DNA from 2 places in the Neorhizobium sp. PAMB6716 genome. Region 1 is predicted to be linked to the other one. Evidence: riboswitches for the same ligand, from Rfam matches in the RefSeq annotation. Region 1 holds a riboswitch; the other holds the start of a gene.
What was found. A riboswitch is a leader RNA that binds a small molecule or an ion and turns the genes downstream of it on or off. The one in region 1 is predicted to bind cobalamin.

Region 1 (3,327 bases):
TGGCAGAACATGGATGACTTCAAGGCCAAGTCCATGAAGCTTTCCACCGATGCCGAAACGGTTCTGGCCTCCATGCCCGCCGATCAGGCAGCCGTGGGGCAGGCCATGCAGACGCTGGGCGCCGATTGCGGCACCTGTCACCAGGCCTATCGTCTGAAGCGCTAAGCGCAGCCTTTTATGATCGCCGCCCGGCACCCTGTCGGGCGGCGGTTTTTTGGGCATTCGGGTTTTTAAGAACATGAACGGGGAGCGGCCATGGCATCGACATGGGCCAAAATCGCACTGGCGGGTGTCTTTGCCGTCGTGGCGGGCGGCGCGGCAGCTTATGCGCTGACGCGGCCCGCACCACATCCGGCAGACTATTGGGCAGGGCTCGGCGCGGCGGATGTGGCAAACGGCGAACACCTGTTCTGGGCCGGCGGCTGCGTCAGCTGCCATGCGCCGAAAGATGCCAAGGGCGAAGACCAGAAAGTCCTGTCGGGCGGTCGCGCGTTGCCAACGGCCTTCGGCACGTTCCACGTCCCCAATATCTCACCCGATCCAGAGGCTGGCATCGGCCGCTGGACGCTGGCGCAGTTTGGCGATGCGATGACGCGGGGCGTTGGCCCCGAGGGTGAACATCTTTATCCGTCTTTCCCCTACAGTTCCTACGCGCGATTGACGCCAAAGGATGTGAACGATCTCTTCGGTTACCTGAAGACGCTGCCGGCAAGCCGCAATGTTGCGCCGCCGCATGAACTCGGTTTCCCCTTCAACCAACGCGTGACGCTCGGCGGCTGGAAGCTGCTGTTTTTCAGTGCAGACCCGCGCGTTGCGCTCGACAACCCGAGCGATGCCGTCAAGCGCGGGCAATATCTCGTGGAAGGGCCCGGCCATTGCGGCGAATGCCATACGCCGCGCAATGCGCTCGGCGGCTTTGAAAGTGGACAGTGGCTGGCAGGCGGGCCGAACCCGGAAGGCGAGGGGCGTATTCCCAACATCACCCCCGGCGGAAAGGCCATCGGCAGCTGGAGCGAGGGCGATATCGCCAATTATCTCGAAACCGGCTTCACCCCTGAATTCGACAGTGCCGGCGGCTCCATGGTGGAGGTGCAACAGAACCTTTCGCACCTGCCCAAAAGCGATCTGGAGGCAATTGCGGCCTATCTGAAGGCGGTTCCTTCCCGCTGAGCAGGGGAATAATCGCGGTACATCCGCAAAACTCGGAAACCCCAGGGTTGCGACGCGTATTGACAGGCCCCCGGTGGCGGGCCACAAGAAGAGCGTGTGACGGTTCCTGCCGGATGAAAGATCTGTCGGGATGAAAAGGGAACACGATAGGGCATCGAGAGAAGTGCCTCATTCGTGGCTGCCCCCGCAACTGTGAGCGGTGAGTTCATCGACTGTTTTGGCCACTGGGAAACCGGGAAGGTCTGGTCCTTGAACAGCGACCCGCGAGCCAGGAGACCTGCCGCCGCACCTGTCGTCAACGCATATGCAACGAGGGGTTTTTGCATGTCGATCCAAACATCCACCGCCGGCACTTCGGCGAAATCCACATCCATGCTCCAGGCCGTTTTTGCGGTCGCACTTGGCCTGTTCATCGTCGGCTTCGTCGGTTTTTCCCATGCGGAAGCCGTGCACAACGCTGCCCACGATACGCGCCACGCCAACGCCTTTCCCTGCCACTAACGCGCGCTCCATCTGAAAAGTACCAGGTCGTTCAGCCACGTTTAAATCGGGTATCGCGCTTGCCGGACATCGTCCGGTTCATAGGCGCTTTGCCCGCACGGGATAAGGTTATCTTCATGTTCAGATCCATTGTCTTCTCCGCCGTTGTGGTGGGGATTGTGAGCGGTATTGCCGTCTCGCTGATGCAGATGGTTGGCACCACGCCGCTCATTCTGTCTGCCGAAACCTATGAAAACGCAGGTGCCGCCGGCCATGACCACGCGCAAGCGGCAGCAGCACCCGTTGCCGTGCCGGCCGCTACAGAAAACCCTGCCTCCCACGTCCATGCCGCCGGAACGGCGCCACATGAACATGCCGATGGTCACGGTCAGGAAGGCCATGACCACGGGGGCCATGACCACGGAGACGGCTGGGCGCCGGCCGATGGGCTGGAACGGCTCTCCTATACGGCAGCCGCCAATATCCTGACGGCCATCGGTTATGCGCTGGTGCTCTGCGGGCTTCTGTCTGTCGCTATTCAGGGCGGGTTTGCCAAAACCATCGATTGGCGCACGGGCCTTTTCTTCGGCCTTGCAGGGTTTGCCTCTGTCATGCTGGCGCCAATGGTGGGGCTGCCGCCGGAACTGCCGGGTTCTCCCGCCGGCGATCTCGGCGCGCGCCAGATCTGGTGGCTGTCGACGGCCTTTGCCACCGCACTCGGTATCGCGCTTCTGGCATTTCGCCGTGACGGGTTTTCCGCTGTCGCCGCCATTGCGCTGATTGCGGCACCGCATCTCATCGGCGCACCGCTGCCGCCAGACGGCGAACATGCGCTTGCCCCGCTTGGGCTGGAACGCCAGTTCATCGTGGCAGCGACGCTGACGAGCCTCGTGTTCTGGGCGCTTCTCGGTTCTCTGAGTGGCCTCCTGATGAAGCGTTTCGAGGCGGCGCGGTGAGCGAAAGCGCTCCTGATCGCTCCGCAATCTGGCGCGACGATCTCGATGCCCTGCAGTTTGGCGTGCCGGGGCAGGGCAGTCTCTGCCTTGTCCACCGGCTCGCCTTTCGCGCACTTTTGCCTTCTGGCCCGGGAGAAAGCCTTTCCCGGCAGGCCTGTCTTGAATTTTTCCTCAGCGAAAGCCGGCATTTCGAAGCCGCGGCCATGGCCAAGATCGCGCGGCTGAAACTGGCCCCCGGCCGAAACCTTCACCTCAACAGCCGCGATATCCGTCGCGCCATGGCGGGTGAAATTTCGGATGGGCCAGTGAAGGCCTGCCGCGTGCTGGGCGGCTGAGGCGGTCGTTTCAGCCCCGATGATGCTCGGCGGAAAACGGCGAAAGCTCCATCTGCGCTTCCGGCGTCCACAGATCGAGCGCCTTCAGGATTGCGACGGTGAAGCTAAAAGGCGCGCTGCCGGCCGCCGTCACGATCCCACCATCGCAGACGGCCTGCGGCTGATCCCGGTAACGGGCAGCGCCCTTATAGGCCGGATAGACCTGATGGGCGGCAAGCGCATTTCCCGTATGGGCAACGTCGTTCAGCAGGCCGGTTGCGGCAAGGGCGGATGCCGCCGCACAGATGCCGCCGATGAGTTTTCCCGCGTCGTGAAACCGCTGGGCAAGCGGTGCAAAATCCGGGGCCGTCCCGGTTTCCCAGCTCATGCCGCCGGAAATGACCAGC
Region 2 (3,327 bases), on a different replicon from region 1:
AACCAACGATATCGAGCTCATCCCGGTCCGAGGAGCGCTTGCGCAGAAATTCTACCGCATCGCCATACCCCGGATTACAGCTATCATAGCTGATTTCACCCTGCATAAAGGGATCCCTTTTTCCGACGGTGTCTTGTATTAAGAAGTCGTTAATTTTTCAGTGTTTTATGAATTCTGGGTTCCAACAAAACGCGAGTTATTTTTACAAGATTTATCGCATTATTGTCAATGGTAACACTTATAGTGAAATCAAGCTTTCTGCGCATTTTTTGTACCTTGGGCACTGAATAGGCACGGCGCCGAAAGTGGAAAAATCATATATTTCAAGCCACAAACTGTATACCGACACAGAACGGCAGAATTTGTCTGCCGCCTGAAACTTTGTTGCCAGCCAACCCCGCAATCGGGATTGCAAAGAGCGACGCAGACGAACAATGCGCGACACCGCAACTCACACATCAAGCAATGAGCGATAGGCGCCGGTCGACGAAGCAAATCAGCGTCAGCGGCGATCTAGCGCATTGATCCCTAAATGAAAAGCCAGTTAAAACATATTCATGACTGCGCATAAACGGACCCGAGGCAGGGCCAAAAGGCCGCACCGCACCCTGGCTCCAGTCCATCACGGCGAAGAACAAAAGGAGTGTCGCGCCGCTCTTTTCGCTCGGCGAAGCACCCGCTCAGCTTTTACCGCAACACTATATCTGACGACAGATTCGCCTGCAAATGAGACAAGAACAAGGCAAACAGCGGTTTGCCGTAACGTCGCACCGCAACATGGCAGAAGATCCGGCGCAGGCGCTAGTATTTCTTTCCGGTATCGCTCCAAAACGGGACGGAAGAAAAACACGCAAGAACCGTTTCCGACGCGCCCGTCCCGAAAAGGGGCAGATTTTGCCGCGCTACCGTGATCACCGATCCATTATGGAGCGGGCAAGAGTTGAGCACCCTAGAGCGCTTGCAAACCCGCAACTGACGATCCCCGTAGCAGCGACGGGATGCCCGCATCCTTCCGCCGGGATCGACCATCGCCAAACCCGCCAGGCGGCAGGGACCGGACGCCATGTCACAATTTCCGATAGGTCGAAGGCGCTCGTCATGAGCATCGCCAGTTTGAACACGCTGCCGGCTGGCGATTCGCTGTCAGCACGCATCAAGCGGGCAAAGCCGCTCCTGTGCAAAATCCGGGAAACCCTCTGGACAAAACATTTGCGCCCTCATAAACGTAACGATATTACATTACGTAACGAAGGCAGATCGTATTGCGGCTATGCTGCGCCTTGACGCGGTGTTGTATGGCAGCTTAACTGGTCGTTGATGGTTCCCCGAGCCGGCTTTCCGGTGGAGGGGATTAATAGGGAACACGGTGCAGAGCCCATCTGGGGTCCAAAGCCGTGGCTGCCCCCGCAACTGTAAGCGGATGCCGATCATCCTTGTGGCGCCTGATAAAGGCGCCATGCCACTGCACGACAAAAGCGTGCGGGAAGGCAGATGAGAAGCGCTAACCGTGAGCCAGGAGACCTGCCATCGCACTGAAGTCCAACGTCACGGGCGGGGATGCCCGGAACAGGAGCTGACAATGAATGACACTCGCTTTTGCGAGCACCGCATGTCGAACCCTCAAGCGCCCCAAACGCCAGACATCCGTTCACCGAGGCTGGCTGCAGCCGAGGTGCCTTATCGCAGGTCCGTTTGACGGCCATACACTGACAGGGTTTGACCAATGATTTCCAGCATGACGCAGTTGCTGCGCCGGGCCGTACCGGCTTTGCAGCTTTTTGCCGGCCTTGCCGCCACATTTGTCGCTTCGGGCGCTTTAGCCACTGAAACCACCTATCCGCTGACGCTCCAGAACTGCGGGCGACAGATTACCTTTTCAAAAACGCCGGAAAGGGCCGTGTCGCTCGGACAAAGCACGACGGAAATTCTCTATATGCTCGGTCTCTCCAAGACAGTGGTTGGCACGGCCGTCTGGCTGGGGCCGGTGCTGAAGGGTTATGAGGAGGCCAATGCGGCCGTGCCGCGCCTTGCCGATAACGACCCGAGCTTTGAAAGCGTCATCGCCACAAAGCCCGATCTCGTCACGGTGCAGTTCCAGTGGCATGTCGGGCCAAAGGGCACCGTCGGCTCGATTGCTCAGTTTGAGGATCTCGGCGTGCCGGTCTACACCTCGCCGTCGGATTGCATCGGCAAGGACAATTCCTCCGGCGGCGACGGTGTGCGGGCAGAAGCCTTCAGCATGGACCTGATCTACCAGGAAATCCGCGACCTCGCCCGGATCTTTAACGTTCAAGATCGCGGCGAGCAGGTGGTGGCCGATCTTGTGGCGCGCGAAAAGGCCGCCCGCGCCAAGGTGGCAGGCGCCACGTCAAAACTATCGGCCGTCTTCTGGTTTTCCAGCGCAACGCTTGCCGCAGACCCTTATGTGGCCGGCAAGAACGGTGCGCCGGGCTACATCATGAAGGCGCTCGGCATAGAAAACGTCATCGACAGCGACGAGGAATGGCCAACCGTCGGCTGGGAAACGATTGCACGGGCCAACCCGTCGATCATCGTCACCGCCCGCATGGAACGGCGCCGTTATCCCGCCGATGACATCGCCGTCAAGACGGCCTTCCTGCAGAAGGATCCGGTTGTCAGCCTGATGCCGACGGTGAAGGCCGGTCATGTGGTGGAAATGGACGCGCAGACGATGAACCCGACCATCCGCACCATCGATGGCATCGAGGTTCTGGCCGATGCGATTGCCAAGGCGGGCCTTTCGCGTTGAAGCACAGCCGCACGCGCATGGCGGTGGGGGCAGCCTGTGCTGCCCTTGCTGCCCTTCTACTCGCGCTCTGGTTTGGAGCCGCCATCGGCGAAACGGCAATTCCGTTCGAGGTGGTGGCGAAAACTGCCGCCAACCGCCTGTTCGGCGCCGGTTACCCGCTTGATGCCATCGATGAAGGCATCGTGTGGAGCTACCGGCTGTCGCGTGTGGTGGTGGCCGCCTGCTGCGGGGCGGCGCTCTCCTTGTCTGGCGTCGTGCTGCAGTCGCTGCTGCGCAATCCGCTGGCCGACCCTTACGTGCTCGGCATTTCCGCCGGTGCGTCCACCGGCGCGGTATCGGTTGCGATCTTGGGGCTCGGCGGCGGCATGATCGGCCTGCCGCTCGGCGCCTTTGCCGGCGCCGTCATCGCCTTTGTGCTGGTCAGCCTCTTGGCCATGCGTGCCGGGCGCGGCTCGGCCGCCATCATTCTGGCGGGTATTGCAGGCTCGCAGCTCTTTCACGCGCTGACCTCCTTTGTCGTGACGAAAGCTGCCAATGCCGAACAGGCGCGCGGCATC

Region 2: it holds a riboswitch for cobalamin, as region 1 does, so the genes downstream of both, AC4CWH_RS19405 (ABC transporter substrate-binding protein) here and AC4CWH_RS11295 (CbtB domain-containing protein) in region 1, are expected to answer to the same signal.

Annotation. Positions count from the first base shown of each region.
Region 1 is NZ_CM177835.1:2,293,314-2,296,640, reverse strand. Features, by position in the region: gene AC4CWH_RS11305 (c-type cytochrome) at 1-165, shown strand, start outside; gene AC4CWH_RS11300 (c-type cytochrome) at 256-1,170, shown strand; cobalamin riboswitch at 1,254-1,469, shown strand; gene AC4CWH_RS11295 (CbtB domain-containing protein) at 1,495-1,671, shown strand; gene AC4CWH_RS11290 (CbtA family protein) at 1,782-2,606, shown strand; gene AC4CWH_RS11285 (hypothetical protein) at 2,603-2,941, shown strand; gene AC4CWH_RS11280 (DJ-1/PfpI family protein) at 2,952-3,327, opposite strand, start outside.
Region 2 is NZ_JBZAYW010000002.1:171,794-175,120, reverse strand. Features, by position in the region: gene AC4CWH_RS19415 (hypothetical protein) at 1-106, opposite strand, end outside; gene AC4CWH_RS19410 (hypothetical protein) at 727-1,284, shown strand; cobalamin riboswitch at 1,302-1,543, shown strand; gene AC4CWH_RS19405 (ABC transporter substrate-binding protein) at 1,736-2,770, shown strand; gene AC4CWH_RS19400 (FecCD family ABC transporter permease) at 2,788-3,327, shown strand, end outside.